4 regions of the Agrobacterium sp. GW821-FHT14E08 genome follow, and region 1 is predicted to be linked to each of the others. Evidence: predicted binding sites of a transcription regulator. Region 1 holds the regulator's gene; each other region holds the start of a gene.
What was found. The regulator LexA, encoded in region 1, represses DNA repair genes until DNA is damaged. The targets are predictions, from matches to a motif close to TGTTCNNNNTGTGTTCNG.
Positions count from the first base shown of each region.

Region 2: the regulator LexA is predicted to act here: its motif matches at 5,747-5,764, upstream of AC1ROR_RS09505 (energy-coupling factor ABC transporter ATP-binding protein).
Region 3: the regulator LexA is predicted to act here: its motif matches at 4,596-4,613, upstream of AC1ROR_RS11560 (YifB family Mg chelatase-like AAA ATPase).
Region 4: the regulator LexA is predicted to act here: its motif matches at 5,106-5,123, upstream of recA (recombinase RecA).

Region 1 is NZ_JBXAPJ010000001.1:835,411-843,447, forward strand. It holds gene AC1ROR_RS04065 (ComEC/Rec2 family competence protein) at 1-868, shown strand, start outside; gene AC1ROR_RS04070 (glutathione S-transferase family protein) at 886-1,563, opposite strand; gene lexA (transcriptional repressor LexA) at 2,002-2,724, opposite strand; gene AC1ROR_RS04080 (VOC family protein) at 2,935-3,819, shown strand; gene kdsA (3-deoxy-8-phosphooctulonate synthase) at 3,819-4,664, shown strand; gene eno (phosphopyruvate hydratase) at 4,805-6,079, shown strand; gene AC1ROR_RS04095 (FtsB family cell division protein) at 6,424-6,741, shown strand; gene pdhA (pyruvate dehydrogenase (acetyl-transferring) E1 component subunit alpha) at 6,895-7,938, shown strand; gene AC1ROR_RS04105 (pyruvate dehydrogenase complex E1 component subunit beta) at 7,956-8,037, shown strand, end outside.
Region 2 is NZ_JBXAPJ010000002.1:139,922-147,958, forward strand. It holds gene fabI (enoyl-ACP reductase FabI) at 1-405, shown strand, start outside; gene AC1ROR_RS09480 (histidine phosphatase family protein) at 436-1,029, shown strand; gene AC1ROR_RS09485 (DUF1344 domain-containing protein) at 1,319-1,579, opposite strand; gene aroC (chorismate synthase) at 2,032-3,129, shown strand; gene ribB (3,4-dihydroxy-2-butanone-4-phosphate synthase) at 3,142-4,242, shown strand; gene AC1ROR_RS09500 (winged helix-turn-helix domain-containing protein) at 4,514-5,710, opposite strand; gene AC1ROR_RS09505 (energy-coupling factor ABC transporter ATP-binding protein) at 5,824-6,504, shown strand; gene AC1ROR_RS09510 (energy-coupling factor transporter transmembrane component T family protein) at 6,501-7,106, shown strand; gene AC1ROR_RS09515 (biotin transporter BioY) at 7,138-7,701, shown strand; gene AC1ROR_RS09520 (histone deacetylase family protein) at 7,727-8,037, shown strand, end outside.
Region 3 is NZ_JBXAPJ010000002.1:586,700-594,736, reverse strand. It holds gene AC1ROR_RS11585 (ABC transporter permease subunit) at 1-733, shown strand, start outside; gene ugpE (sn-glycerol-3-phosphate ABC transporter permease UgpE) at 745-1,587, shown strand; gene AC1ROR_RS11575 (sn-glycerol-3-phosphate import ATP-binding protein UgpC) at 1,598-2,698, shown strand; gene AC1ROR_RS11570 (cupin domain-containing protein) at 2,809-3,321, shown strand; gene gshB (glutathione synthase) at 3,564-4,523, shown strand; gene AC1ROR_RS11560 (YifB family Mg chelatase-like AAA ATPase) at 4,706-6,238, shown strand; gene cysK (cysteine synthase A) at 6,455-7,423, opposite strand; gene AC1ROR_RS11550 (LysE family translocator) at 7,579-8,037, opposite strand, start outside.
Region 4 is NZ_JBXAPJ010000001.1:1,391,294-1,399,330, reverse strand. It holds gene AC1ROR_RS06905 (ABC transporter substrate-binding protein) at 1-253, opposite strand, end outside; gene AC1ROR_RS06900 (OmpA family protein) at 600-2,864, shown strand; gene AC1ROR_RS06895 (pseudouridine-5'-phosphate glycosidase) at 3,041-3,964, opposite strand; gene AC1ROR_RS06890 (carbohydrate kinase family protein) at 3,994-4,935, opposite strand; gene recA (recombinase RecA) at 5,182-6,273, shown strand; gene alaS (alanine--tRNA ligase) at 6,506-8,037, shown strand, end outside.

The DNA of each region.
Region 1 (8,037 bases):
CCTGAAGATCATGGGTTATGGCATGGCTCTTGTCATCGAGGTCGCCAATGAGGTGGCGTCATGGGGTGGCAGCGCGGCGACGGGGCGGCCGCATGGGTGGTTTATCGGTCTCGCCACAGCGGGTTTCCTGCTGCTGACTTTGCTGCGCAGCCGGCTTGCCCTTCTCGGTATACCGGTCCTGATTTTCGCCTTCGGCCTGTCAGCTTTGCCCCCCCGTTATCCGCCTCATCTCCTGGTGCACGAGGACGGCCAGCTGGTGGCCATGCTGGAGGATGGCAAGGTCTTCACGACAAGAGCGCGGCCACCGGACTTTGTGTATGGCCAGTGGCAAAGGGCGCTGCTGCTGCCGGAAAAACCCGTGCCGCCAATAGTAGTGGAGCCGGAGGTTCGGGTAAGCACTGCCGGCTTGGCGCCGAAAACGAAACTCCCACCCAAAGAGATGGCGGCGGTGACGAAAGAGATGACGGCGGCGCTGAGGGATGCCAAGGCTGGGGTCTTCACCTGCAGAAAAGACATATGGTGCGTGGCCCGCGCCGGCAGCGGCGAGTGGATCATCGTTCTGGAGGATGGCCGCTTTGCCGGAACAGCCTGTGATATCGCCGATATTGTCATCGTTTCCCGCCGAACTTCGTTTTCACAGTGCCGCTCCGGGGCGCTGCTTCTCAATCGAGACATATTGCGACGTATCGGTTCAGTGGAAATAGATTTTGCCAATATGGATCAGGCAGGCGTGGTAAAACGGCTGCGCGCCGCAATATCTGGAACGGACAGGCCGTGGAGCGAACATCGTTATTACGACTGGAAAAGCGGCCGTTTCGATCATGAGGTGCCTGAGGCCGTCAACAGGCTGCTGGCGACGTCAGAGTGAGCCGCCAGCGTGGTTCATCATGCCCTGGCGCGCAGATCTTCGATCACGTCGCCGATCCCGCCAATTTCTTCTTCATGCGCCGTGTCACGCCAGGTTTCCTTCAAACCGGCCTCGTACCATTCACGCATCGCGGGCAGGGCGAGCAGCCTTTCGCAATAGCTCCTGGCCGCGGGTGAAAGATCGGCGCCATAGCTCTGGAAACGGAACGCCACCGGGCAGAAAAAGGCGTCGACCGCCGTGAATTTCGCGCCGGCGAGATATGGTCCACCGAATTTTTCAAGGCCTTCGCTCCACAGCGCATCAATGCGCTTGATATCGGCGGCAAGCCCGGCATCCCCGCCCTTCGGTCTTGCCCTGATGCCGACAGACATGGGATAGAGATTGCGCAGCGAAGAAAAGCCGGCATGCATTTCACTTGCCGCCGACCGTGACCAGGCCCGTGCCTGCTTGTCGCTCGCCCAGACACCCTGATGTCTTTCAGCAAGATATTCAGCGATCGAAAGCGTTTCCCACACCATGAAGCCGTCATCGACAAGGCACGGCACCTTGCCGGTTGGCGAAAAGGAGGAGAAGGAAATTCCTTCACCGAACGGAATGAGTTTTTCGGTGAACGCGATACCCAGCGTGCGCATCAACACCCACGGCCGCAACGACCATGAAGAATAGTTCTTATTCGCTATATAAAGATCGTACATGGCGTATCTCCCGGATATGACGCGCATTTTTATACCTGCCGGGCGTCCGTGGAATATCGAAAATAATCCATGGCTCCCATAAGCCGTATTGATGAATGATAAGGGGAGGGCATGGACGGCAACGCTTCGCAAATATCACCGTCCGGAGACAGCTGAAAAATCACCAATCGACCGACGATGCAATTCAACTTCGCGAAGGCTTGGTGAGAATTCAAGAGCTGAATGCGGCAGGCCAGACCTATGTCGTCATACTAGCAAAACGGAAAATCAGCATGAAACTGTAGCCAGTTTCGGAAGGCATCAGGCATCGCCCGCGTCAGTCACATACCACCGTGCGTATCCAAATTATGCCATGCTTCAGGCAGTCTTCACCTCTCATACAGGCGTCATCATCAAGACGACGCCTGTCGAAAACCGGATGACATCCCGTCCATCGGGTCAATGATAACGGCGGATCAACCCAACCAGCTTGCCCTGGATTTTCACCCGATCCGGTCCGAAGATGCGGGTCTCATAAGCGGGGTTTGCAGCCTCGAGCGCGATGGAGGCGCCCTTGCGGCGGAAGCGCTTCAGCGTCGCCTCCTCGTCATCCACCAATGCCACAACGATATCGCCCGGATTGGCTGTATTGCCGTTGCGGATAATGACGGTGTCGCCGTCAAAAATGCCGGCCTCGATCATCGAATCGCCCTTGACCTCAAGCGCGTAATGTTCGCCGGTGCCCAGCATATCCACCGGCACGGCAACGTCGTGGGTGTTGTTCTGGATGGCGGAAATCGGCACGCCGGCGGCGATACGGCCCATGACCGGCACGGTAACGGCGCCACCGAGATCATTGGCTGGTGCCTTGGGGGCAGGGGTCGGTTCCGGCGTCTTCGGCTTGCCGAGGCTGCCTTCGATGACGCTCGGCGAAAAGCCGCGCTGCGGCCTTGCGCCCGGCGCGTAGGCCTCGGGCAACTTGATGACTTCCAGCGCCCGTGCCCGGTTAGGTAGCCGGCGAATGAAACCGCGCTCTTCGAGGGCAGTGATCAGCCGGTGAATGCCGGATTTGGAGGCAAGATCGAGTGCGTCCTTCATTTCATCGAAGGAGGGCGGCACGCCGGACTCTTTCATTCTTTCATGAATGAAGAGAAGCAATTCCTGCTGTTTGCGCGTGAGCATGAGGAAAACACCCTTGAGAATCGTAGTGGAGATCGCGAAACAAATACAGAACGAACACTATATGTTCCATATGTGTTCCGCAATCCCCTAAAATTTCGTGAAGCTGCTATCTGTTGTTTTGATGATTTGCCTCATCGCACGAAATTGTGCTTTTCTTCGCCTCGAACCGGTGCAGCATGGCTTCCTGTCGCGCCGCCAGCAGGAATGACAATGACGAAACCCTATTGCATCGATCATCTCGTCTTGCCCGTGCAGGCTCTTGCCGTTGCGGAAAAGCGCTATGAAGACCTCGGCTTCACGGTTGCGCCGGAGGCTCTTCATCCCTTCGGCACGCAGAATGCATGCGTTTTTTTCACCGATGGGACCTATCTGGAGCCGTTGGCAATTGCTGATCCGGCTAAATATAATGCCTCCGTGAACCGTGGCGATGTGTTCACAGGCAGGGATCAAGCCTTCCGGCAGGGTCATGGCAGGGAGGGATTTTCCGCTCTGGTAGCCCGAACCGGGGATGCCTTTGCCGATCATGAGAGATTTGCGGTCTCCGGCCTTTCGGCGGGCGATATCTTTGAATTTTCGCGGCCTGTTCGAATGCCGGACGGTTCGCAAAGCGAGGCGGCATTCCGGCTTGCTTTTGCAGCAGCAAGCGGGACGGCTGCGGATTTCTTTTCGTTCAGCTGTCAGCGGCTTCAGGTGCTGCCGGGCGATCGCACGGCACTGGAGCGCCATGCCAATGGGGTTCTCGGCCTCAGCGAGATCGTTCTGTTTTCAGGAGCCGATCGAAATGCGGCGCGGCTGATCGAAACGGTTTTTCGCTGCAAGGGTGAAATGTCCCCGGATGGTGATATGGTTTTCGCAACCGGCAATGCGCGCATCCGATTGGCGGCAAAGCCGGTTTTTGGCGGGCATGGCATGGATGCCAGGGAGTGGGGCGACGGCGGATTGCGCGGCGCGGGCGTCATCTTTTTGTCACACGATCTTGCCGTGACAGAAGCTGTGCTTGCTGCTAATGGCGTGTCCTGCGCAAAAGCGGGCGGCCGCCTGGTGGTGGCAGCAGCACCCGGTCAGGGCGTAACATTCGCCTTCGAGGAAAAATGATGAGCGTTACGAACAATCTCAAAGTCACCGCCGGCGATGGCGCCAGCAAGGTTTCCTTTTCCAATACAGAGCGTTTTTCGCTGATTGCCGGCCCCTGCCAGATGGAGAGCCGCGAACATGCCTTCATGATCGCCGGTGTCCTGAAGGAGCTTTGCGACAAGCTGGGGATCGGGCTCGTTTATAAGTCGTCCTTCGACAAGGCGAACCGCACCTCGCTTTCCGGCAAGCGCGGCATCGGCCTTGAGAGCGCCATGCAGGTTTTCGCCGACCTCAAGAAGGAATTCGGCTTTCCTGTTCTGACTGACATTCACACCGAAGAACAATGCGCCATCGTGTCCGAAGTGGTGGATGTGCTGCAAATCCCGGCCTTTCTCAGCCGCCAGACAGATCTTCTCGTCGCCGCCGCGAAAACCGGCCGCGTCATCAACGTCAAGAAGGGCCAGTTCCTCGCCCCCTGGGACATGAAGAATGTGCTGGCCAAGCTGAATGAGAGCGGCAATCCGAATGTGCTTCTGTGCGAGCGTGGCGCCTCCTTCGGTTACAACACGCTCGTTTCCGACATGCGCTCGCTGCCGATCATGGCTTCGCTCGGCGCGCCTGTTGTCTTTGATGCCACCCATTCGGTGCAGCAGCCGGGCGGGCAGGGCGGCTCCACGGGCGGCCAGCGCGAATTCGTCGAGACTCTGGCGCGGGCGGCGGTTGCTGTCGGTGTCGCCGGGCTTTTCATCGAGACCCATGAGGACCCGGACAATGCGCCGTCCGACGGCCCCAACATGGTCCATCTGAAGGATATGCCGAAACTGCTGGAAAAGCTGCTCGCCTTCGACGCCATCACCAAGGCCTGAGCGGCGAGGCGGGCACTGTCTGTGCCAATCGATTTTAATGGCGGGCGGGCCGTTTCTGCCGCCCGTCGTCATTGTAATTTCTTCGCCATCGTCTAAGACAGGCGACGGAAAATATCTGTTCCATTCCCAAGGGAGAGACCATGACTGCCATTACCGATATCATCGCGCGCGAAATCCTCGACAGCCGCGGCAACCCGACCGTTGAAGTCGATGTTTACCTCGAAGACGGCTCCATGGGCCGCGCCGCCGTTCCTTCCGGCGCCTCCACCGGCGCGCATGAGGCGGTTGAGCTGCGCGATGGCGGCAAGCGTTATCTCGGCAAGGGCGTGGAAAAGGCGGTTGAAGCCGTCAATACCGAAATCTTCGACGCCATCGGCGGTTTCGATGCCGAAAACCAGATCCAGATCGACCAGACGATGATCGTTCTCGACGGCACACCGAACAAGTCGCGCATCGGCGCCAACGCCATCCTCGGCGTGTCGCTCGCTGTTGCCAAGGCTGCTGCTGAAGCCTCCGGCCTGCCGCTTTACCGTTATGTTGGCGGCCCGAACGCACATCTTCTGCCGGTTCCGATGATGAACATCATCAATGGCGGCGCGCATGCCGATAACCCGATCGATTTCCAGGAATTCATGATCCTGCCGGTTGGTGCGGAAAACATCCGCGAAGCCGTGCGCATGGGTTCTGAAGTGTTCCATACGCTGAAGAAAGAACTGTCTGCACAGGGCCACAACACCAATGTTGGCGACGAAGGCGGTTTTGCGCCGGGTCTGGAAAGCGCGCCGGCAGCACTCGATTTCATCATGAAGTCGATCGAAAAGGCTGGCTACCGTCCGGGCGACGACATGTTCATCGGTCTCGACTGTGCCGCAACCGAATTCTTCAAGAACGGCAACTACGTTTATGAAGGCGAAGGCAAGACCCGTTCGCCGATCGAGCAGGCCGAATATCTGGCTGAACTCGTCGCCAAGTATCCGATCATCTCCGTAGAAGACGGCATGGCTGAAGACGACTGGGACGGCTGGAAGGCTCTGACTGATCTTATTGGCAACAAGTGCCAACTGGTCGGCGACGATCTTTTCGTCACCAACTCCGCTCGCCTTCGTGATGGTATCAAGATGGGCGTTGCAAACTCCATCCTCGTCAAGGTCAACCAGATCGGCTCGCTCTCCGAGACCCTGGATGCGGTTGAGACCGCACACAAGGCTGGTTACACCGCCGTCATGTCACACCGTTCGGGTGAGACGGAAGATTCCACCATCGCCGATCTCGCTGTTGCGACGAACTGCGGTCAGATCAAGACCGGCTCGCTTGCCCGTTCCGACCGGCTCGCAAAGTACAACCAGCTGATCCGCATCGAGGAAATGCTGGGTCCGCAGGCCGCTTACGCCGGCCGTTCGATCCTGCGCGGGTAATTCCGGCGGTATTGGTTTGTGATGCGGCCCGCCGCCTCGGCGGGCTCATTCAGGGGCGAGCGGTAGCATCCGCATTCCGTCACCCCGGACTTGATCCGGGGTTCAGCGCGATCAAGTCCTTGATCGCGAAAGACTCTCCCCACAGCGCAGACGCGCTGTGGCTGGATGCCGGATCAAGTCCGGCATGACGAGGGTTCTTTTGACGTCGCTGCCATTCTTAGCCCGCCCTCCGGCGGGCTTTTTTGCGCCTATTTGCCAAAGACAATTTAAGGTCAACGGATAGTTAAACAATCAGCCTTAATCTCGAGATTCAAAGGTTATGCGTTTTAAGGCTTCTCTCCGGCATGTGGACCAGACATCATAAAAAGAGACGATTCGGCCGTTTGATCGTTCCGGCCATCACGATCGCTTTTCTTTCCTATTTCGGCTATCATTCCATTCATGGCGACTTCGGCCTTCAGGCAACGGAGCGGCTGGAGCGGCAGCGTATCACCCGTACTGCGGAGCTTGCCAAGCTGACGCAGGCCCGTGTGGCGCTGGAGCGGCAGGTGGAATTGCTGAGCGACGGCTCGCTTGAGCGGGACATGATCGACGAGATTTCCCGTTACCAGCTGAATATGTCCCGCACGGACGAAATCGTCATCATGAACACATATTTCTAATTAACCTAAATCAAGTTAATTTAACATTTCTGATTTATTCACAGCATCTTAGCGTGAATATGTGCCATGCGTTTAAAGCATTGCTGCATGGCATTTTCTTGCATATGGTACGCGCCACTCTATCCATTCAAACGGCAACTCAGGGAGGGATGAATGGCGCCGCGAAAACCAGCGACCGTATCCGGCCGCAAGACCACGGCAAAGGCCGCAACCGAATTCACCGGCAAGAACAGCCCGGACTTCTCGAAGGAAGAAGAGCTTCACGCTTATCGTGAAATGCTGCTCATCCGCCGTTTCGAGGAAAAGGCCGGCCAGCTCTATGGCATGGGCTTCATCGGTGGTTTCTGTCACCTCTATATCGGTCAGGAAGCTGTCGTCGTCGGCATGCAGATGTCGCAGAAGGAAGGCGATCAGGTTATCACCGCTTACCGCGACCACGGCCACATGCTGGCGCTCGGCATGAGCGCGCGTGGCGTCATGGCTGAGCTGACCGGGCGCAAGGGCGGCCTGTCGAAAGGCAAGGGCGGCTCGATGCACATGTTCTCCAAGGAGAAACATTTCTACGGCGGCCACGGCATCGTCGGTGCGCAGGTTTCACTCGGAACCGGTCTCGCTTTCGCCAACCGCTATCGCGGCAACGACAATGTCTCCGTAACCTATTTCGGTGACGGCGCCGCCAACCAGGGCCAGGTCTACGAGAGCTTCAACATGGCCGCTCTCTGGAAACTGCCGATCATCTATATCGTCGAGAACAACCGTTACGCCATGGGCACCTCGACCGCCCGCGCCACCGCCCAGTCGAACTATTCGCTGCGCGGCCAGTCCTTCGGCATTCCCGGCATCCAGGTGGATGGCATGGATGTGCGCGCCGTCAAGGCCGCCGCCGATCAGGCGCTGGAACATTGCCGTTCCGGCAAGGGGCCGATCATTCTGGAAATGCTGACCTACCGTTACCGTGGTCACTCCATGTCCGACCCGGCGAAATACCGTTCGAAAGACGAAGTGCAGAAGATGCGCTCCGAACATGACCCGATCGAGCAGGTCAAGGCACGGCTTCTGGAGCAGGGCTGGGCAAGCGAAGACGAACTCAAGGCCATCGACAAGGATGTCCGTGATATCGTCGCCGACAGCGCCGACTTCGCCCAGAACGACCCAGAGCCGGATGTATCCGAGCTCTACACCGACATTCTGCTCTGATCGGGAAAGGGAAACCCATGCCAGTAGAAATTCTTATGCCCGCCCTTTCCCCGACCATGGAGGAAGGCACGCTTTCCAAATGGCTTAAAAAGGAAGGCG
Region 2 (8,037 bases), on a different contig from region 1:
AATGATGGCGGCTCGATCGTCACGCTCACCTATTACGGCGCCGAGAAGGTCATGCCGAACTACAATGTCATGGGCGTGGCCAAGGCCGCACTCGAGGCCAGCGTACGTTATCTCGCCGTCGACCTCGGCAATCGCGGCATCCGCGTCAACGCCGTTTCCGCCGGCCCGATCAAGACGCTTGCCGCTTCCGGCATCGGCGACTTCCGTTACATTCTGAAATGGAACGAATATAATGCGCCGCTGAAGCGTACAGTTTCCATCGAGGAAGTCGGCAAGTCGGCGCTGTACCTGCTGTCCGACCTTTCGACCGGTGTGACCGGCGAAATCCACCATGTCGATTCCGGTTACCACACCATCGGCATGAAGGCGGTGGATGCGCCTGATATTTCGGTGGTCAAGGACTAAGCCTGAAAAGTGTAAGAACGGGGTATCGCCTTGCTCGTCTATGTGATCCGGCACGGACAAACGGACTGGAATGCGATACGCCGGCTTCAGGGCCAGAAAGACATTCCGCTCAATGATTTCGGCCGCCAGCAGGCGGTCGGCAACGGCAAGGTTCTGGCGCGCATCCTTGGTGCTACAGCCGATGATTTCGACTACGTGGCAAGCCCGCTCGGGCGCACGCGCGAGACCATGGAACTGATGCGCGGGGCCATGGGGCTCGACCCCAAGGCCTACCGCACCGATGACCGTCTCGTCGAAGTGTCCTTCGGCGACTGGGAGGGCCAGACCCTGCCGGAACTGAAAAAAGAATTTCCGGACCGGGTGAAGGCGCGCAAGGCCAATAAGTGGGACTTCATTCCCCCCGGACAGGACGCGGAAAGCTATGAAATACTGTCCTGGCGCATCGGCGCATGGCTTTCCTCCGTCGAGGTTCCAACCGTCTGCGTCTGCCATGGCGGCGTGATCCGCTCCATCTTCCGGCTCGTATCGGGCATGGACAAGGACGAAGCCTCAAGAACGCAAATCCCGCAGGACCGGATTTTGAAAGTCGAAATCGACAGGAATAGTGCGGATTGGATTTCGTGAGGGATCACAGGGCATAACCCTCTGCGTCGTCCTGCGCGAGCAGCCCGTATATTTGGCGCAACGGCCGCCGCGTATTTCTTCTCCCCGCCGGGGAGAAGGTGGCCCGAAGGGTCGGATGAGGGGGCTAGCTCTCCGAATATCTCTGCCCTTGCCCCCTCATCCCGCTGCCGCGGACTTCTCCCCGGCGGGGAGAAGAAACAAGCGGCAACCGCTCGTTTCACAACGGACGTTTTAGCGTAATGGCAGAGGAAAGAATTGCCTTATCGGCAGGCAGAGCCGCAATCGCCGCTTATTCCACGACCTGAAGATCGTCGACCACGCGTTTGCCATCCACTTCCGTGTAGAAAACCACAACCTTCACGCCCGCTTTCAGGCCTTCGAAATTGAACTCTTCCGGCACGCGATAGGTCTTGCCGTCGTTGAGCGTAATGCTCAGCCCGTTCGCGTCGATCTTGCTGATCGTGCCTTCCACGTCGACGCTCTGGGCGAAGCCGTTGATGGGCATCAAAAGGTTGGCGGTAGCCAGAAGGGCGGCAATCATCATACGCATCGATCTAGCTTTCGTGGATTTGCGTGAAAACCTTACATGCATGAAGAATTGCCTTTCGAATGTGGCGGAAATTGCCCGCAACCATGACATTTTCGGCCCAATTGATGAACGGATTTGGGATCGCGTTCAAGCCGTTAGTGATTTTTACACCGCATTTCGCAGCAATATTGGAAAACTCCGGATTAGCGTGGAAAACGCCGGTATCTTTATACTCTCGTCATCTCCCAAAACCCGGGGGTTCAGACCGAATCATTTGCCCGGCGGCTTCTATTCTCCGTGGTTATGTGTGTCGCCCTGCGGCTGTCGCGCTTCGTGAACGGTATGTCACCTTCTTATCGGGCCTGCGATGAAAGAAAGGCTTTTGCCTTGCTCCGATTTTCCACTATGACAAATCCGCTTGTTTTAAACGGCCCCTGTCCGCAGGTCGGCCCTGCTTTCCGGTCTTGAGAAATATGTCGCATAACAGCTTCGGTCATCTTTTCCGCGTTACCACCTGGGGAGAAAGCCATGGGCCCGCCTTGGGCTGCGTGGTGGATGGTTGCCCGCCCGGCATCCGCTTCACGCTTGCCGAGGTGCAGCACTGGATGGACAAGCGCAAGCCCGGCCAAAGCCGCTTCGTGACCCAACGCCGCGAGGATGACATCGTCAAGGTTCTCTCCGGCGTGATGCTGGATGAGGACGGCGAGACGATGATAACCACCGGCACGCCGATCTCGATGCTGATCGAAAACACCGACCAGCGTTCGAAGGATTATGGCGAGATCGCCAAACGGTTCCGCCCCGGCCATGCGGATTTCACCTACGATCTGAAATACGGCATTCGCGATTATCGTGGTGGCGGGCGTTCTTCCGCGCGCGAAACCGCAGCACGGGTCGCGGCCGGCGCGATCGCCCGCAAGGTGGTGCCGAGCCTCAATGTGCGCGGCGCGCTGGTGCAGATCGGCAAGCACAAAATCAATCGCGACAATTGGGACTGGGATCAGGTCGACCAGAACCCGTTCTTCTGCCCTGACGCCGCGATGGTGCCGGTCTGGGAAGAGTATCTCGACGGCATCCGCAAGGCGGGTTCCTCCATCGGCGCCGTTGTCGAAGTGGTGGCGGAAGGGGTTCCGGCCGGCATCGGCGCACCCATTTATGCCAAGCTCGATCAGGATATCGCCTCCAGCCTGATGTCGATCAACGCCGTTAAGGGCGTGGAGATCGGCGAAGGTTTCGCCTCGGCCGAGCTTTCCGGCGAGGAAAATGCCGACCAGATGCGCATGGGCAATGACGGCAAGCCGATCTTCCTCTCCAACCATGCCGGCGGCATTCTGGGCGGCATCGCGACCGGCGAGCCTGTCATCGCCCGCTTCGCCATCAAGCCCACCTCCTCCATTCTGACGGAACGGCTGTCCATCGATACCGACGGCAACAATGTGGACGTGCGCACCAAGGGCCGCCATGACCCCTGCGTCGGCATCCGCGCCGTGCCGATCGGCGAAGCGATGATCGCCTGCACCGTTGCTGACCATTATTTGCGAGATCGCGGCCAGACCGGCCGGCTAAGCTGAGGTATTTCTGAAATGGCATATGACCAGAAACGTGTCGTAGACGCCATCCGCGCTTTCGAAGCCGGCGAGATCGTTGTCGTGACCGATGATGACGACCGCGAGAATGAAGGCGATCTGATTATTTCCGCGGTTCATTGCACGGCGGAAAAGATGGCCTTCATCGTGCGCCACACCTCCGGTATCGTTTGCGCTCCCATGCCGCGCGAGGAGGCCAAGCGGCTGAACCTCAATGCCATGGTGGCGGAAAACGACAGCGCCCACACGACGGCCTTTACCGTCAGCGTCGATTTCAAGCACGGCACCACGACAGGCATTTCTGCCGATGACCGCACGCTGACGGTGCGCAACCTCGCCAACCCCAATGTTGGCGCCGCCGATTTTACCCGGCCGGGCCATATCTTCCCGCTGATTGCCCGCGAAGGCGGCGTGCTGATGCGCTCCGGCCATACCGAAGCGGCCGTCGATCTCTGCAAGCTGGCGGGCCTGCCACCGATCGGCGTCATCTGCGAACTCGTCAATGATGACGGCACCGTTACGCGCGGGCCGCAGGTCACGGCTTTTGCGGAAAAACACCAGCTGAAGCAGGTTTCCGTCGCCGATCTCATCGCCTATCGTCAGCGCAAGGAAACGCTGGTGGAGATGGAATCCTCCTTCACCATCGAAACGCCCTTCGGGCCGGCCAAGGCGCAGACCTATTCCCTGCCCTGGGACCGGATGCAGCATATGGCGGTGATTTTCGGTGATATCCGCGATGGCGTCGATATTCCCGTTCGCCTTCATCCCGAGAACGTCGCCGACGACGTGTTCGGCGACCGCCAGCCGGTGCGCCATTATATGCAGAAGATTGCCGAGGAAGGCCGCGGCGTCATCGTCTATCTGCGCGAGGGCTCCGTCGGTGTCGGCCAGGTGGCCGGACGGCGCAAGGCGCGCGAACCCGACGAAGCGCATGCACAGGCCCGTTCGCGCGAAAATGAGTGGCTGGAAATCGGCCTCGGCGCGCAGATTTTGAAAGACCTCGGCATCAGCTCCATCAAGCTGCTGACGACGCGTGAGCGCCATTATGTCGGGCTCGAAGGATTCGGCATCAAGATTTCGGCGACGGACATCTGCTGATTTTTGGGGGCTAGTCTAGCTTCACTTAGCGAGTGTGAGGCGAGCGGGTTCCGCTTGTTTCTTCTCCCCGTCGGGGAGAAGTCCGCGGCAGCGGGATGAGGGGGCAAGTTCTCCGCATATCGCTGCCATTGCCCCCTCATCCGACCCTTCGGGCCACCTTCTCCCCGGCGGGGAGAAGAAATATGCCGCAACGCCGCGCGACAATCCGGCATCACGGATCAGGAACGCTGTGTCTGCGTGCCCTGTCTTGCAATCAATCGAGCAAAAAACCTCAGTTTTCCTCCCGCCAGCCCTCCAGATAATTCACGCTCTCAACACCCGTAAACTTCGCCAGCCTCACCAGTTCCGCGTCGAGCTTCTCCAGCCGTCCAGCCGAGGCGCGCACGCCCGGCTCCAGCCACAGGCGACGCACATCCAGCGTGCCGCGCTTGCGATCCGCCTTCATGTCGATGCGGCCGATCAGCCTGTCACCCTCCAGAAGCGGGAAGACGTAATAGCCATATTGCCGTTTCGGCTCGGGCACGAAGACCTCGATGCGATAATAGAAGCCGAACAGCCGCTCCGTGCGGTTTCGGTCGCGCAGCAGCGGGTCGAAGGGGCTGAGGACACGGACGCGGGATGAGGGTTCCGGCACGTCGGTCAGGTCGGAGGTGAAATCGGCAAAGGCATAGGACGGGCGGGCAGTGTCGCCATCGCTTGCAAGAAGCGAAACCTCGCAGAGTTCATCGCGATGGTTTTTGACCCAGTCCCTCGCCTCCTGCGGGGTGACGAGATCGAAAAAGGCGGCGATTTCGCCATGGGTGGCGAAACCCAGCCGCTTCAGCGCCTCACGGCAGGCCCAGTCGACAAATTCGGCATGTTCTACCTCGGTTTCATGATGCTCGCCGGGAATCACCCGTTCGGCGAGATCATAGACCTTCTGGAAGTTTACGCGGCCGGCAATCGCGAGCTTGCCGGTGTGCCAGAGATATTCGAGTGCGGTCTTGGACGGATGCCAGTTCCACCAGCCGCCGGACTGGTGCCCCTCTTCCTTCAGCTCCCGCGCCAGAACCGGGCCGGTTGCCGCAATGCGCTCCAGCGTTTCACCGAAAGCGGCGTCGAAGCCCTCGCCGTGCCATTTGCGCCAGCGCTCCTGAATGATCGGCTCGCGGCGGCGGAAGCGGTGCTTCCAATAGGGATAAAATTCCGTCGGCACGATGGAAGCGTCATGCGTCCAGTGCTCGAACAGCGCCCGGTCCTTTTCCAAAAGCGTGGTCAGATGATCACGCCTGTAGGTCTGGTTGCGGGAGAAGATAATCTGATGGTGGGCGCGCTCCACCGTGCCGATGCTGTCCACCTGCACAAAACCGATATCGGTTATCAGCTGCAGCAGGTCGCTCTTGGAAAGAGCCTTGCCGGGCGGCGAGGAAAGCCCCTGCCGCGCCAGAAAAATTCGTCTTGCCGCTTCGTTTGAAACCTTGATCACCATGGAGCAGAAGGTATGACGGCTTTTTCAGGATTGCAATGTTCTTTTTTTGTTCCTTGTTTCACTTCTGTTGATGACGGGGTATAGAACCGGAAAACGAGCGCGAGGATGTAAGCTTGGAAATCCGTTTCGACGCCGCCGGTGTCGCTTTCGAGGGCCGGCAGGCCCTGCAGCCGCTGTCTCTGACATTGACGGAACGGCGCATCGGCGTGATCGGCCTCAATGGTTCCGGCAAGACCACCTTTGCCCGGCTGATCAACGGGCTGAACAAACCGAGCGAGGGCAAGGTTTCGGTGAACGGTCTCGACACCGTGAGCGACGCCAAGGCGGTCTTGCAGGCGGTCGGCTTCATCTTCCAGAATCCGCAGAACCAGATCATCCTGCCAATCGTGCGCGACGATGTCGCCTTCGGGCTGAAACGGCTCGGTCTCGGCAGAGCGGAAACCGACGCCAGAGTCAAAGCCGTCCTTGCCCGGCTCGGCATCGCTCACCTGGAAGACCGGCGCGCGCATGAGCTTTCCGGCGGCGAATTGCAGCTGGCGGCGCTGGCGGCGCTTCTGGTCACCGAACCGCAAATCCTCATTCTCGATGAGCCGACCAACCAGCTCGATCTCAAAAACCGTGCGATCGTGGAAAAAACCATGGCGACGCTGTCGCAGGCGCTTGTTGTCATCACCCACGATCTGCCGCTGGTTGCGGGTTTCGACCGGGTGCTGGTTTTCCATGAAGGCGCGCTAGTGGCCGACGCCGCACCCGAAGAAGCGGTGGCGCGCTATCTGGAGGTGGCATCGCGATGAAATCGCTGCATGTCGAAGGCGCTGGCTGGCTCTACCGCGTCTCGCCGCGCCTCAAGCTCGTGACGCTGATGGGTTTCAGCATCGCATTGTTCCTCACCCGCGATCTGCTGGTTCTCGCAGGCGCGACGGTTCTGGCCGCCTTCATTCTGGGTGCTACGCGGCTGCCCTTCAAGGATATCGGCCTGCGGCTGCGGCCGGTGATGCTGACCATCTTCCTCGTCGCCGCCTTCAGCTATCTCCTGCTTCCTGCCCATGATGCCAGTGTCAATCTTTTGCGGCTGACGGCGCTGGCGCTGCTTGCCACCGCCGTCACCATCACCGTCAGCATCTCGCAATTCATGGACGAGATCGCACTTGCCGCCGCCCCGCTGGAAAGGCTGGGGCTGGTGAAGGCCGCCGATATCGGGCTCTCGGTCGGGCTCGTCGTGCGTTTCGTGCCTGAAATCGTCAATCGTTACCATGCGGTGCGTGATGCGCACCGGGCACGCGGCCTGCCCGTGCGGATGGCCACCATCATCGTGCCGCTCGTCATTATGACGTTGAAGGATGCCGATGCCATTGCCGACGCCATTGACGCGCGCGGTTTCAGAGGCCAAAGCTGACGGCCAGATAACCATCCGGAGTTTCCGAGCCATGACGACCCGCGACCTTGTGCTGATTTCGCTGTTTTCCGCCATCATCATCGCACTCGGGCTTCTGCCGCCGATCACGCTCGGTTTCATCCCCGTGCCGATCACCGCGCAGTCGCTCGGTGTCATGCTGGCCGGCGTCGTGCTGGGCGCGAAACGCGGTACGCTGGCGGTTCTCCTGACGATCCTGATTGCCGCCATCGGCCTGCCGGTGCTTTCGGGCGGACGCGGCGGCCTTTCCATCTTCACCACGCCGACCACGGGCTTCCTGATCGGCTGGATCGCGGCGGTTTTCGTCACCGGCACGCTCTCGGAAAAACTCGTCAATCGCGGCCAGTCTGCTCTCACACAGGGCATCGGCTTTTTCGTCGCCAGCCTGATCGGTGGCGTGGTCGTGCTTTATGCTTTCGGCATCACCTATCTGGCGCTGGTCGTCGGGCTCGGTTTCGAAAAGGCCTTCATGGGTTCGCTCGCCTTCATTCCGGGCGATGCGCTGAAGGCCGTGCTTGCCGCTCTTGCCGGCCGCGCCGTGATGGCCGGTTATCCGCTTCTGCCGCAGCGCGTCTGAACAGACTTTCTTCGGGAGGAAAAGAATGGCGACGCGTTTATACGAACATCCGATCTTCCTGGAGCACATCACGCCTCCCGGCCACCCGGAGCGGCCAGACCGCCTGCGGTCGCTGAACATCGCGCTCGAACATCCGAATTTCGAGCGGCTGGAACGGATTGAAGCGCCGCAGGCCAATGAGGATGCGGTGCTGCTGGCGCATCCGGAGGAGCATCTGCTTTCTGTCATGCGGCAGATCCCCGAAGAGGATGGCGAGATCAACCGCGTCGAGGCCGACACTTACGTTTCGCAAAAAAGCCTGCAGGCGGCACTGACCGGCATCGGTGCTGCCATGGC
Region 3 (8,037 bases), on a different contig from region 1:
TTTTGTCGGGTTCGCCAATTATTCGGACGCGATATTCAATCCGGAATATCTCAGCATCGCCAAGTTCACGGTCATCTTCACCGTGCTGGTGACCTTCTTCTCGCTGGCGCTTGGCCTGCTGCTCGCCGTCAAGGCCGATGCCGTCATTCGCGGCAGTTCGACCTACAAGACGGTGCTTATTTCCGTCTATGCCATTGCGCCGCCGGTCGCGGGCCTCATCGGCATGATGTTCTTCGACCAGCATATCGGGCCTTTCGTCAAGATGGCCGCGATGCTCGGCTGGGACATGAAGGTCGGGCTCAATTATTTCGATACGGCTTTCGCCATGGTGGTCGTCGCTGTCTGGAAGCAGATTCCTTACAATTTCATCTTTTTCCTGTCCGGCTTGCAGGGTGTCTCCGTCGCTGTGCGTGAGGCTGCCGCCATCGACTGCCGCTCGGGTTTTCGCCGGTTCTGGACGGTCATCATGCCGTTGCTTGCACCCACCGCCTTCTTCCTGCTCATCATCAACATCACCTATTCCCTGTTCGATACGTTCGGTGTCATCGACGTGATGGTGAAGGATAAGGCAGCCAACAACCCGATCACCCTGGTCTACAAGGTGTTTCTCGACGGTTTCCGCGGCAATGACATCGGCGGTTCCTCGGCCCAGTCCGTCATCCTGATGCTGGTCGTCTTTGTCCTCACCATCATCCAGTTCCGCTTCATCGAGAAGCGCATCCATTACAATTGAGGGAAAAGACGATGTACAAGACAAAACCCCTCGATCACCTGGTGCTGATCATTGGCGCGCTGTTCCTGATCTTGCCGGTCGTCGTGGCTTTCATGACTTCCACCCATACAGCGGCGGAAATTCACCGCAGCGGCCTGACGCTGGTTCCCGGTGATAATTTCATCGAGACCTATGAAAAGGTCCTGACGCAGAAGGGTGGCTTCACCGGGCAGATCACCGGCATCAACATGGTGATCAACTCGCTCATCCTCGGCATCGGTTTTGCCGTCGGCAAGATTATCCTGTCGATGACGGCGGCCTATGCGATCGTCTATTTCCGCTTTCGCTTTGCGACGCTTGCCTTCTGGATCATTTTCACCACGCTGCTTCTGCCGCTCGAAGTGCGCATCATGCCGTCCTACGAGGTGATGAGCAAACTCGGGCTCCTGAACTCCTATACCGGGTTGATCGTGCCGCTTCTGGCGTCTGCGACAGGCACCTTTTATTTCCGGCAATTCTTCAAATCCATTCCGGAGGAACTGCTGGAAGCCGCCCGCATCGATGGTGCCGGTCCGGTCAAGTTCTTCATCGATGTCATCATTCCGCTTTCCCGTACCATGATGGCGGCGATCTTCATCATCATGTTCGTTTATGGCTGGAACCAGTATCTCTGGCCCATGCTGATGACGACGGATGAGAGTTTCTTCACCCTGATGCGCGGCATCAAGTCGATCCTGCAGGTCTGGGTCGGTTCGCAAATTCCCGACTATAACGAAGCTTTCGCGCTTGCCGTCCTGGCCATGCTGCCGCCTGTGCTGATCGTCGTGATCTTCCAGCGCTGGTTCATCAAGGGCCTCACCGAGAGCGATAAATAAGGAGACCGAAATGGCCGCGATAGAAATCAGTCAGGTCTGCAAGGATTATCATGGCGGCGTGCGCGCCGTGCATCACGTCGATATCGACATCAGGGACGGTGAGTTCATCGTTCTCGTCGGCCCCTCCGGCTGCGGCAAGTCCACGCTTCTGCGCATGGTGGCCGGGCTTGAGGATATCTCCGAAGGCACGGTGAAGATCGGTGACCGATTGGTCAATCAGGTCGATCCGGCCGACCGGGATATCGCCATGGTGTTTCAGAACTATGCGCTTTATCCGCATATGTCGGTGCGGCAGAACCTGGAATACGGCTTGAAGAACCGCAAGACGCCGAAGGCGGAGATTGATGCGCGCGTTGCTGAGGCCGCCCGCATGCTGCAGCTCGAACCTTATCTTGACCGCAAGCCGCGTGCTCTTTCCGGCGGTCAGCGGCAGCGAGTCGCCATGGGTCGCGCCATTGTGCGCAAACCGGCGGCCTTCCTGTTCGATGAGCCTTTGTCCAACCTTGACGCCAAGCTGCGTGTTTCGATGCGCGGCGAGATCAAGCGCCTGCAGAAGCGCCTTGGCACAACCTCCATCTATGTCACCCATGACCAGCTGGAAGCCATGACCCTGGCCGATCGTCTGGTGGTGCTGAATGGTGGCCGCATCGAGCAGATCGGCGCGCCGCTCGAGGTTTATCACACCCCGGCTTCCACCTTCGTTGCGAGCTTCATCGGCTCTCCCGCCATGAACCTCCTGAACGGCGAATTGCACGGGGATGGCCTTGCCATCGGGCCGTCGCTGGTCTCGCTTGGCGGTTTCGCGCCGACCTCCGGTCCGGTCACGGTCGGCATGCGGGCGGAAGATTTCCGTCTGGCGGCGGAAGGCGAGCAGGGTTTCGTGCTGCGCGTCGATTATATCGAGGAGCTCGGCTCCCAGCGTCTCATCCATGGTATGATCGGCGATCAGAACCTTACCGTGGCGTTTTCGCCCGAGGTTGAGGTTCCTGCTACCCTGTCGGTCGCCATATCCCCGGAGAAGCTGCACTTCTTCTCCAGCGAAACCGGCAAGCGGATTTCCGGCAAGGCGGAGCAAGCTGTGGTGCAGCCGTCTGAACTGGCAACGGCCTGACTATATCGCGAGAAATCGGCGCGATGGCTAAAATTGCGCCGATTGTCAAAACCGGTTTGTTACGATCCCGGTGATAGAAGACCTCCAATATCTCACGGGGGTTTTCTGGCATGTCTTTCAAAATGATGTTCGCGACGGCGGCAACCATGGCGATCCGCTCGGTGCCGATATTGCCGGCCTCTTTGCGCCGGGCAAAGGACGAAAGTGTCGTCAGCGCATCGTGCACGGATCTGCGGCTTCAGCCGGCCCCCATCAACCCTGACTGGATTATTTCCGGTAATCCCCAGGCGCGCGCGGCGGATCACTCCAGAAGCGGCGACCGCGCCTCCAGTACCGCCATGTGGGATTGCACGGCGGGTGAATTCCGCTGGTTCTTCGGCTGGGACGAGACCGTCTATATTCTCGAAGGCGAGGTGCATGTGACCGCCGAAGACGGCTCGGTCAGCATCCTGCGGGTTGGCGATGTCGCATATTTTCGTGCGGGAACCTGGGCCACCTGGCGGGTGGATGAATATGTCCGCAAGGTCGCTTTCATGCGCCGCCCGTTTCCCACGGCATTGGCTCTGGCCTACCGGGTCAAGAACAAGCTGTTTGCCGGTCGATCCTACAAGCTCGCGGCCTGAAACGATAAAACCTTCCGGCCGACGAGCCTGCCGGGCGTCGTCGGCTGAATTGTGAAGGTTCAATAAAACTCACAAAAAGTACCCCTCGCAGCAGTTGCGTTTGAATGGTCGCTGCCCTACATCTTCAGGGTTTTCTGAAGCATTTCCGGGTCACTTCCGGTCCTGCCGGGAATCGGGAAAAGACGAGGCAATGGGCACGGCGGACCGGCAAAGCGTCCGCATGCTGCAAGAGGAACATGCGCATGGCGAAGATCAAAAACGTCGCGATCCAGATGGATCATGTCTCCGGCATCAACATCGCCGGTGACTCCACCTTCGCCATGAGCCTTGAGGCGCAGGCACGCGGATACCGGCTGTTCCACTACACACCTGACCGTCTCTCCATGCGCGACGGCAAGATTTACGCCACCGTCGAACAGATGGAGCTGCGCGACATCAAGGGGGACCATTTCTCGCTTTCCGCGCCGGAGCGTGTCGATCTGTCGACCATGGATGTCATCCATCTGCGCCAGGATCCGCCATTCGACATGGCCTACATCACCTCGACCCACCTGCTGGAACGCATTCATCCGAAAACGCTGGTGGTCAACGATCCCGCCTGGGTCCGCAACTCGCCGGAAAAGATTTTCGTCACCGAATTCGCCGATCTGATGCCGAAAACGCTGATCACCAAGGACGTTGCCGAGATCGCCAGATTCCGCAATGAAATGGGCGATATCATCCTCAAGCCCCTTTACGGCAATGGTGGTGCCGGCGTCTTCCATTCGGCACGCGATGACCGCAATTTTTCCTCGCTGCTGGAAATGTTCGGCCAGATGTTCCGCGAGCCTTACATCGCCCAGCAATATCTTCCCGATGTTCGCAAGGGCGACAAGCGTATCCTGCTGGTGGATGGCGAGCCGGTTGGCGCAATCAACCGCGTGCCGGCGGAAAATGATGCCCGCTCCAACATGCATGCCGGCGGCCGGCCGGAACCGACGGAACTGACGGCGCGCGAAAAGGAAATCTGCCGCCGCATCGGTCCTGCCCTGCGCGAGCGTGGTTTCCTGTTTGTCGGCATCGATGTGATTGGTGATTATATGACGGAAATCAACGTCACCTCGCCGACCGGCATTCGAGAAGTGCAAAAATTCGGCGGTGCCGATGTTGCAAGCCTGTTGTGGGACGCGATCGAGAAAAAGCGCGAAGCGCAGGAATTCTGAGGCGCGCCACCGGCCTCCCTTTGTTCCATGCGTACAACTCGGTGCAACTAAAATACACCGATCGCGTGAAATTGTTCCTTTGATGTTCTTGTTTTATTCTTTGCTGCGTGGCACGTTGCTTGTGGGTGGCGCGCCATGGAGCATGAAGCTCTGATGTCGTGGCCGGTTTGCGGGGGCAGGCCATGGTGGCACGGGTCAATACGGTTGCATTTCAGGGCATAGAGGGTGTGCCGGTCGAGGTGCAGGTCATGGTCGCACCCGGAAGGGTCGGAATCCAGATCGTTGGCCTGCCGGACAAGGCGGTGGCCGAAAGCCGGGAGCGGGTGCAGGCCGCCCTGCATGCCTCGGGTCTGGCGCTGCCGGCAAAAAAAGTCACGATCAATCTGGCCCCTGCCGATTTGCCGAAGGAAGGGTCGCATTTCGATCTTCCCATTGCTCTGGGTCTCATGGCCGCTTTGGGGGCCATACCGGCGGAAGCATTGGCAAAATATGTGGTTCTCGGCGAACTCAATCTCGATGGCACCATCGGTATGGTTTCGGGCGCTCTGCCTGCTGCCATTGGCGCCAATGCACTTGGCAAGGGACTGATCTGCCCGGCCGAAAGCGGGCCGGAGGCAGCCTGGGCCGGAGCCGGTATCGATATTCTCGCCCCGCGTAGCCTCATTGCGCTCGCCAATCATTTTCGCGGCACCCAGCTCCTGTCCCGCCCCACGCCCGCCATCCGGGCCAATCCCGTCAATCTGCCTGATCTTGCCGATATCAAGGGGCAGGAGAGCGCGAGACGGGCGCTGGAAGTCGCGGCGGCCGGCGGCCATAATCTGCTCATGGTCGGTCCGCCCGGGTCGGGCAAATCCATGCTCGCGGCGCGCCTGCCTTCCATCCTGCCGCCGCTCGAGGCGGCGGAATTGCTGGAAGTATCCATGGTTCATTCCATCGCCGGCCAATTGTCCGGCGGCAAGCTGTCGGATCGTAGACCGTTTCGCACGCCGCACCATTCCGCCACCATGGCGGCGCTGATTGGCGGAGGATTACGCGCCAAACCGGGCGAGGCCTCGCTTGCCCATCACGGCGTTCTTTTCCTCGATGAGTTCCCGGAATTTTCACCGCAGGTGCTGGATGCGCTTCGCCAGCCGCTGGAAACGGGCGAATGCATCATTGCGCGGGCCAATCACCGCGTCAGCTATCCGGCGGAAATCCAGCTCGTCGCGGCAATGAATCCCTGCCGGTGCGGCATGGCGGGAGAGCCGGGTTTCACCTGCGCCCGCGGCCCGCGATGTGTGACGGATTATCAGGCCCGCATTTCCGGCCCGCTGCTGGATCGCATCGATATCCGCATCGAGGTTCCCGCCGTCTCCGCCACCGATCTCATTCGGCCCGTGGCGGCCGAGCCGAGTGCCATGGTGGCCGCCCGTGTCGCCCGGGCGCGCCTTGCGCAGCAGGAACGCTATGCGGCGGCGGGATTTGCCGCCATTCGCACGAATGCCCGCTGCACGACGACCCTGATAGAAAAATATGCCGAGCCGGATGCGTCCGGGCTGCAATTGCTGCGCGACGCGGCCGAGAGGCTGAAATTTTCCGCGCGCGGTTATCATCGCATTCTCAAGGTTGCCCGTACCTTGGCCGATCTGGATGGCAAACAGACGGTCGGCCGCATCCATGTCGCGGAGGCCGTGTCCTATCGCATCGCAGGCGAAAGGCTGACGGCGGCAGCCTAGAGCATTTCCGGGGAAAGTGCGAAGTGGTTCTAAGTCCGTAAAATGCGTGAAAACAAAGAGCTAGAGTAAGCTCGGCGACTCCGTCTAAACCGGATGTGCACTAAAAGGCCGCCATTTGTGCACCGCCTGAAAATCAATGTGCCGCCAGCGGGGCCAGCGGCACATTGGAATATTTGCTAATCTGGCACGCGATCACGCCGCGCCTGAAGGCGTGGCTTAAAGCCCAAGCCCTTCGAAAAGCGCCGTCGAAAGGTAACGTTCCGCGAAGGAAGGAATGATGACGACGATGTTCTTGCCGGCATTTTCCTCGCGCGCGCCGACCTTGATCGCCGCCGCCAGCGCAGCACCGGAAGAGATACCGACAGGCACGCCTTCCAGTTTCGCCACCAGACGGGCCGTTTCGAAAGCCTCGTCATTGGTAACAGTGACGATCTCGTCATAGATTCCGGTGTCGAGGATAGCGGGGGCGAAGCCTGCGCCGATGCCCTGAATCTTGTGGGGGCCGGGATTGCCGCCGGAAAGCACCGGGCTGTCGGCGGGCTCGACCGCAATGACCTTTACCTCCGGCTTGCGGGATTTCAGCACCTGGCCCGCGCCGGTAATCGTGCCGCCTGTGCCGATGCCCGAGACCAGAATGTCGACCGTGCCGTCGGTATCGTTCCAGATTTCTTCGGCTGTCGTCCTGCGGTGAACATCCGGATTGGCGGGGTTTTCGAACTGCTGCGGAATGATGGCGTCGGGCAGCGTTTCTGCCAGTTCCTGCGCCTTGGCGATTGCGCCCTTCATGCCCTTGGGGCCTTCGGTCAGGACCAGCTCGGCGCCCAGCAGGGCCAGCATTTTCCGGCGTTCGACCGACATGGTCTCCGGCATTGTCAGGATCAACCTGTAGCCCTTGGCAGCGGCGGCAAAGGCGAGCGCGATGCCGGTATTGCCTGATGTCGGCTCCACCAGCGTCGTCTTGCCGGGGGTGATCTTGCCCTGCGCTTCCAGAGCCTCGATCATGGCGACGCCGATGCGGTCCTTCACGGAAGCGATGGGATTGAAAAATTCGAGCTTGGCGAGAAGATTGGCCTTCACGCCCTTCTCCTTCGCCAGCTTGTCCAGCCGCACGATCGGCGTATCGCCGATTGTTTCCGTGATGGAGGAATAGACGCGTCCGCGTCCGGGCTTTCTGGCTTCGGGCATGATGCTCTCCTGTATGAAGGCCACAGAATAGTGACCGCAAGATTTGAGCGGCAGAATAGGAGCAATCGTCGCGTCAATCTAGCGAACGTTCATCCTTATATGGCTGGTTTAATGGAAAAATTTCACGATAAAACAGCCAAATGCACGAATTTATTTTAGGTGCTGCGGATCGCGATCATGGTCGCCGTTCCGGCCAGAATACCGGCCGCGGTGCGGTTGAGAATCGTCAAGGCACTCGGCCTTTTCAGGAGGTTACGTGCCTTGGCTGCGAGCAGGATGTAAGGCAGCAGAACCGCCATCAGCACGACGAAGGTGATGGCGAGAAGTGTCGCATATTCCGAAGGGCCGATCATGCGGATATCGATCAGCGTCGGCACCAGCGCCACGTAAAACAGCATTGTTTTGGGATTGCCAAGCGTGATCAGCAGGCCGGACAGGAAGGACATGGACATGCTGGTGCTCTTTTTAGCCTTCAGGTCCTGCGGCAAAAGGCCGGCGGTCCAGAGCTTCCAGGCGATGTAGAGGAGATAGGCCGCGCCCGCGAATTTCAGGACCATGAAGGCCTCCTGAAAGGTCTGCGCCACAAAGGCGAGGCCCAATATCACGCCGGTCAG
Region 4 (8,037 bases), 560 kb from region 1:
TGGCCTGCAGGGCCGGAATGATGCCGTCCCAGTCATTGGTGACGAAGGTGCATTCGGCCTTCATTTCGACGCACAGCGCCTTGGCGATGTCGATGTCGAAGCCGGTCAGCGTGCCGTCGGCTTCAAGATTGTTGAAGGGCGGGTAGGCGCCTTCGGTGCCGATGACAATCTTGTCCTGCGCGAGGGCGGCGCCGGAAAACAGCGAGATGGCGGCAATCGATACGGCTGCGAGCAGACGGGTGGAAATAGGCATTTCGATCCTCTCTTTTGGTCGTTCATCCGCAGTCTGTTGTTGTTGTCAGTGCGGACGCCTTGAGCGCTGGGCGCGGCAGAACGGATTATACCGGCTGCGGCCTTCAGCGCGGCTCAGATTATTCATCCGGTTGGTCAAAAAATGCAACCGCAATATTAGTGATCGCGATTCCGTCGCCAAGCTATCACGAAAACGCCTTGATCTGTTCATTTCCGGTACAGAAGGGTTTGGTCATCATGGGAACCGAAGCGTGTGCAAGGCGTTGACCAGCGCCTGCACGCGCGGCCGGATTTTACGATGTCGCGGTATAAGCGACGCATAACGATTGGCAGATGAGGAAGCACCGATGCTGAAGAAGAACACATTGCTGACGGGGGTGGTTTTCCCCCTCATGTCGCTGGCGATTGCGGTGGAACCGGCCGCGGCCGGTTTTGCCGGCGCCGCGCGGGCGCAGACGCAGATGCCCCAGTCTCACGCTCTCCAGTCGCAGACCCCGCTGATTCTGGCGCAGGCGCAACCGGAAGGGCAGCCTGCAGAAGAGCAGAATCCGGAAGAGCTTCTGCGCAAGCAGCGCAAGCAGGCTGAGGAGGCGCAGCCCCAGGCCGAGCCGCAGAAGCAGGAGCAGGCGCCGGAACCGCCGCGTGAGCGCCCGCCGGAGCCGAAGGCCGAAGCCGAACCGCGTGCCGAGCCCCAGCGTGAAGCGCAGCCGGAACCCCAGCGCGAGCCGCAGCAGCGCGAAGCCCGCCCGGAACCTGCCCCAGCCGAACAGCCACAGGAACGCCCGCGCCGGGCGCAGGAGCCGCAGGGTGAGGGCGAACAGCGTCCCGCCCGCCAGAAGGAGGCAGCTCCCGAGGCCGCACCGGCCGAGCAGCAGCCGAAGGAGCGCCCGCGCAAACCAGAGCGGGCCGAACAGCCCGCGGGCGAGGGCGAGCAGCGCCCTGAACGTCCGCGCAAAGAACGGGCGAAGGAGCCGGCGGCCGAACAGCCTGCAGCAAGCCCCGAAAATGCCGAGCAGCCGGCCAAGCCCCGCGAACCGGCGCCCGGCAAAAAGCCGCAGGTAGAGGAAAAGGCCCCGGAACAGAAAGCCGAGCCGGCTGAAAAACCCGTTCCGGAGAAAAAACCGGCAGCCCCGGAACCTGCCGCGAAGGAAGCACCGGTTCCGACCGAAGCGCCTACGCCCGCACGTCCGCCGGCGCCGGAGGCGCAGCCCAACCCCGCACCGGGCCAGCAGCCCTCCGAAAAGCCGCCGGTAGAAGGCCAGGGCAAGACCGAGCCTGCGGCTCCGCTGCCAGGCACGCCGACGCCACCGCCGCCAAGCGGTGCGACGACCGGGCAGGCGCCTGCTGGCGAACCCGTTCCCAATCAGGTCGCCATCCCGCAGACCGAAGCGCCTGCGATGACGAAGGAGGAGCTGGACAAGGCCAAGGCGATCGCCAAGGATCCGTCCAAGACTGCTGACACCGTTATCCTGCCTGTCGACAAGGGCGCCGCCGTTCTCGACAGCGACAAGGAAGTGGAACGTTCCGGCAACCGCCAGACCCGCGAGGAGCGCCGTCGTGAACGCGAACAGGCCGGTGATGTGAAGGTTCCAACCTCCGACGCCGAGGCGCAGCGCACCGGTGCGGCCGAAGGCAAGGCCCCGCCGCCGCCCGTCAAGATGGAGGCCATCACCTCCCAGCAGGGCGAACGTGTCGATCGTCGCCCGCAATATGAACGGCCGGAAGGCGTGCGCGAATGGCAGCCGCGTGAAGGCCGTCCGCGTGACCGGGACCGCGATGCACCGATCATCCTGCAATTCGGTGATCGCGTTGTGGTGCGCGGCGACGACAACCAGCGCTTCATCCGTGATGGCGGCGAGCCCTATTACGAGCGTCTGCCCGGCGGCCGTGTCCGCGAAACGGTCGAGCGCCGGGATGGCACGCAGGTTGTGACGATCCGCAACCGTTATGGCGACGTGATCCAGCGCTCGCGAATCGACGATCGTGGCCGGGAATATGTGCTGTTCTATGCGCCCGATCTGATGGACGATCCCGACCGCGATTATGTCTATCGCGATCCGGGTCTCGACCTGCCGCCGATGCGCCTGCGCATTCCCGTTCGCGACTACATCATCGACACGTCGAGCGATCCCGACCGCGATTATTATCGCTTCCTGGAGCAGCCCCCGGTCGAGCCTGTGGAACGTGTCTACTCGCTGGATGAAGTGCGTTATTCGGCCCGTATCCGCGACAAGGTGCGCCGTATCGACCTCGATACGATCACCTTCGCAACCGGCAGCGCCGAAATTCCGATGGCGCAGGCCCGTTCGCTGCGCAAGGTGGCGGATGCGATCAACAAGGCGCTGGACAAGAACCCCGGTGAAACCTTCCTCATCGAAGGCCATACCGACGCCGTCGGTTCAGATGAAAGCAACCTCGTTCTTTCCGACGAACGCGCCGCTTCCGTCGCCAATGTCCTGACCGATGTTTACGGCATTCCGCCGGAAAACCTCGCGACCCAAGGTTATGGCGAGCGTTACCTGAAGGTTCAGACGCTCGGCCCGGAACAGCAGAACCGCCGCGTCACCATCCGCCGCGTGACGCCGCTGGTGAAGCCGGTCGCCCAGAACTGATTGGTTCAGGTGAAAAACAAAAGCCCGGAAAGCGCGAGCTTTCCGGGCTTTTTTTGTTGGTGGCGAGGCATTCTGTTTCCACTCCGTCATCCTCGCCCTTGAGGCGAGGATCCATTCCTGCAAGCGCATCGTGGCTCCTCGGGTCAAGCCCGAGGATGACTGAGAAGACTATCTTTTCAGTTCAGCGCCACCGCGATTTCCGCCGCCAGCTGCGCATTGTTGCGCACCAGCGCAATATTGGTCTCAAGGCTGCGGCCATCCGTCAGGCGGAAAATATCACCGAGCAGATAGGGCGTGACTTCCTTGCCGCTGATGTCGTCACGTTCGGCATGGGAAATGGCGCGGTTGATGTAGATTTCCATCTCCTCGCGCGGAATTTCGTCCTCTTCCGGCACGGGATTGGCCACCAGCATGCCGCCATCGATGCCCAGTTGTTCGCGGGTCACCTGGAAATTGGCGATTGCCGCCGGGCTATTGAGCGAAAGCGGGCTCGGCAGGCCGGAGGAGCGCGACCAGAAAGCCGGGAATTCTTCCGAGCCGAAGGTGACAACAGGCACGCCATTGGTTTCGAGAACCTCGAGCGTCTTCGGAATATCGAGGATCGCCTTGGCGCCGGCGCAGACGACGATCACGCCGGTTTTCGCAAGCTCGGTCAGATCGGCGGAGATGTCGAAGGTCTCTTCCGCGCCCTTGTGCACGCCGCCAATGCCGCCGGTGGCGAAAACGCGGATACCGGCGCGGGCGGCGGCGATCATGGTGGCGGCCACCGTGGTGGCGCCGGTGCGGCGCTCGGCAATCGCGAAGGCGATGTCGGCGCGCGAGACCTTCATGGCGTCGGTGGTCTTTGCCAGCGCTTCCAGCTGGTTCTTCTCAAGGCCGATATGCAGGGTGCCGTGAATGACGGCGATGGTTGCCGGAACAGCCCCCTGATCGCGGATGATCTGCTCGACGCTTTCGGCCATCTCGATATTGCCGGGATAGGGCATGCCATGGGTGATGATGGTCGATTCGAGCGCCACGATCGGCGCACCGCGCTGCTTGGCGGCGGCGACTTCTTGCGAATAAACGATGGGCAGGAGCGGGGAGATGGGGCGGGTCATTCTGTCTGTTCCAGGTTCTTAAAACGGGTTCATGCCAGCATTTCGGCTTCGGGGACAAGCCCCAACATGGCCTCGACACTGTCTTTTGATAGGTCTTGGGCGGTGGCGAAGGGCGATTGCACGGTGATAGCCGCCGCCGCGGCTCCCAGCCGCAATGCTTCTGCGATCGTTTTGCCCCCGGCGATCGCCGCGAGATAACCGGAGGCCATGGCGTCGCCGGCGCCGGTTACGTCCTTGACCTCGCGGATCAGTGGTGGGTGGAGGATCGCCGTTTCCGTCCCTTTGAAGGCGACGACCTCACTGGCGCCACGGGTGACGATGCCGCCGGCAAGCCCGGCCTTGCGCAGGATTTCCGGCCAGTCGCGGACATTGGCGGCCGTTTGCCCCGTCAGGGCGCGGGCCTCGGCCTCATTCATGAAAAGCATATCGATATCGGCGAGCGCGCCTTTCAGCTTCACCGCCTTGGCGGGCGAAATGGCGATGGCCGCAAGCGGCTTTTCGCAGGCGCGGGCAACGAGGCCGAGCGCCGTCAGCGTATCCTCCGGCAGATTGGCGTCGCAGAGCAGAAAGTCGCTCGCGGTGATCGCCTCGCGCACGGCACGCACCTTCAGGCGGCGCGGGGTGAAGAGCTTGTAGAGGTCCATATCGGCAAGCGCGATGACCAGATTGCCGTCACGCTCCAGAATGGCGGTGTAGCTCGGCGTGCGGCGGTCTAGGAAGGTGAAGGGCGTGTCTTCCACGCCCGCCTGCCGTGCAGCCTCCGCCACGGCTTCGCCGGTGACGTCGCCACCGCGCGGGGCAATGATGCGGACCTGAAAACCCAGCCGGGAGAGATTGCGGGCCGCATTGAAACCGCCGCCGCCGGCCTCTTCCATCCACGAGCCGGGATTGCTGGCGCCGGACGTCGTTTCCGCCTCGATCATGCCGCGCCTGTCTATATGCGCGCCGCCCAGAACGAGTATTTTCTTCACGCTTGCGTTTCCCTCTCTGGCGGATGGAAAGACCGGACGATTCGGCCTAAAATGGTGTCTTCCTGACCTCGCATCCGGTTTGCGGCGATGGGCCGCGCACGGAAAAACGAAAGCAGAACAAACGACTTATCCCTATTTGTTTTCAATGTGCTGGCTCAGCCTTGCGGAATGAGAACAAATAGAGTACATACCATTTCCATACTGCTTCATTGCCTGTGCGGCTTCAATAACCTAAAGGTGGTTCGGATGGCACAAAATTCTTTGCGTCTCGTAGAGGATAAATCGGTGGATAAAAGCAAGGCACTGGAAGCGGCGCTCTCCCAGATCGAACGGTCGTTCGGCAAGGGATCGATCATGAAGCTCGGTTCCAATGAAAACGTGGTTGAGGTGGAGACCGTTTCGACGGGTTCGCTCAGCCTGGATATTGCGCTCGGTATCGGCGGCCTGCCGAAGGGGCGTATCGTTGAGATTTACGGTCCGGAAAGCTCCGGTAAAACCACGCTGGCATTGCAGACGATTGCGGAAGCCCAGAAGAAGGGCGGTATCTGCGCCTTCGTGGATGCCGAGCATGCGCTCGACCCGGTCTATGCCCGCAAGCTCGGTGTGGATTTGCAGGGCCTTTTGATCTCGCAGCCGGATACGGGCGAGCAGGCTCTGGAAATCACCGATACGCTGGTGCGCTCCGGCGCCGTTGACGTGCTGGTCGTGGACTCGGTTGCGGCGCTGACCCCGCGGGCCGAAATCGAAGGCGAGATGGGCGACAGCCTGCCGGGTCTTCAAGCGCGTTTGATGAGCCAGGCGCTGCGTAAGCTGACAGCCTCGATCTCCAAGTCCAAGTGCATGGTGATCTTCATCAACCAGATCCGCATGAAGATCGGCGTCATGTTCGGTTCGCCGGAAACGACGACGGGCGGCAATGCGCTGAAATTCTACGCTTCGGTTCGTCTCGATATCCGCCGCATCGGCGCCGTCAAGGAACGCGAAGAGGTTGTCGGCAACCAGACCCGCGTGAAGGTCGTCAAGAACAAGATGGCGCCGCCCTTCAAGCAGGTGGAATTCGACATCATGTATGGCGAGGGTGTTTCCAAGACCGGCGAGCTTGTCGATCTCGGCGTCAAGGCCGGCATCGTCGAAAAATCCGGTGCCTGGTTCTCCTATAACAGCCAGCGTCTGGGGCAGGGGCGTGAAAACGCCAAGACCTTCCTGCGTGACAATCCGGAAACGGCAAATGAGATCGAACTGGCGCTGCGCCAGAATGCCGGTCTGATCGCCGACCGCTTCCTGCAGAATGGCGGCCCGGACGCCGGCGAAGGCGACGACGGCAGCGACGAAGGCTGATGCCTTTCCGTGAAGTCTCGGGCATCGCCGCCCGCAGACTTCCATGAACTTGTATAGATCAAAAAGGGTCGTGCGATTTTTCTTCGCGTGGCCCTTTTTATTTGCCTATATGTCTTGCTTCGCCTCCATGGCTGGACAGGGCAGGGTGCGAACGATAAAAGCCAGTGATTTTGCAATAAAGCCATCGTTTCCGATGGCAATGATGGACTCCAGCTGTGAGCGGTGTGTGGGCATGAGCGGTGTGAATGAAATTCGGTCGACCTTTCTCGACTACTTCAAGAAGAACGGACACGAGGTCGTGCCCTCCAGCCCGCTGGTGCCGCGCAACGATCCGACACTGATGTTCACCAATGCGGGCATGGTGCAGTTCAAGAACGTCTTCACCGGTCTCGAAAGCCGTCCCTATTCCACGGCCGCCTCGGCGCAGAAATGCGTGCGCGCCGGCGGCAAGCATAATGATCTGGACAATGTCGGTTATACGGCACGCCACCATACCTTCTTCGAAATGCTCGGCAATTTCTCCTTCGGCGATTATTTCAAGGAAGAGGCGATCACGCATGCCTGGAACCTGATCACCAAGGAATTCGGCATCGACCGCAACCGTCTGCTGGTCACCGTCTATCACACCGACGATGAGGCCTTTAACCTCTGGAAGAAGATTGCCGGTTTCTCCGACGACCGCATCATCCGCATTCCGACCAGCGACAATTTCTGGGCGATGGGCGATACCGGTCCCTGTGGTCCCTGTTCGGAAATCTTCTACGACCATGGCGATCATATCTGGGGCGGCCCGCCCGGCTCGCCGGAAGAGGATGGCGACCGGTTCATCGAAATCTGGAACCTCGTCTTCATGCAATATGAGCAGCTGACGAAGGAAGAGCGTATCGACCTGCCGCGCCCGTCGATCGATACCGGCATGGGTCTTGAGCGTATTTCCGCGCTGTTGCAGGGCAAACACGACAATTACGACACCGATCTGTTCCGCGCGCTGATTTCCGCCTCCGTCGAGGCGACCGGCGTTCCGGCCGAAGGCGAAAAGCGCGCCAGCCACCGGGTCATCGCTGATCATCTGCGCTCGTCCGCCTTCCTGATCGCCGATGGTGTTCTGCCGTCGAACGAAGGTCGCGGTTACGTTCTGCGCCGCATCATGCGCCGCGCCATGCGTCATGCCGAGCTTCTCGGCGCGCGCGAGCCGCTGATCTACAAGCTTTTGCCGGCGCTGGTGCAGCAGATGGGCCGCGCCTATCCGGAACTCGTCCGCGCCGAGGCGCTGATCTCCGAGACGCTGAAACTTGAGGAAACCCGCTTCCGCAAGACGCTGGAACGGGGCCTTTCGCTGCTTTCCGACGCGACCTCGACCCTGCACAAGGGCGACATGCTGGACGGCGAGACCGCCTTCAAGCTTTATGACACCTATGGCTTCCCGCTCGATCTGACGCAGGACGCGCTGCGCGCCCGCGAAATCGGTGTCGATATTTCCGGTTTCACCGATGCCATGGAGCGCCAGAAGGCGGAAGCTCGCTCGCACTGGGCCGGCTCCGGCGACAAGGCGACCGAAACCGTCTGGTTCGAGCTGAAGGAAAAATTCGGCGCGAGTGAGTTCCTGGGATATGACACGGAAACCGCCGAAGGCGTCATCCAGGCGATCGTCAAGGATGGCAAGTCGGTTGACAGCGCCGCCGATGGCGAGACGGTGCAGATCGTCGTCAACCAGACGCCGTTTTATGGCGAGTCGGGTGGCCAGATGGGTGATACCGGCGTGAT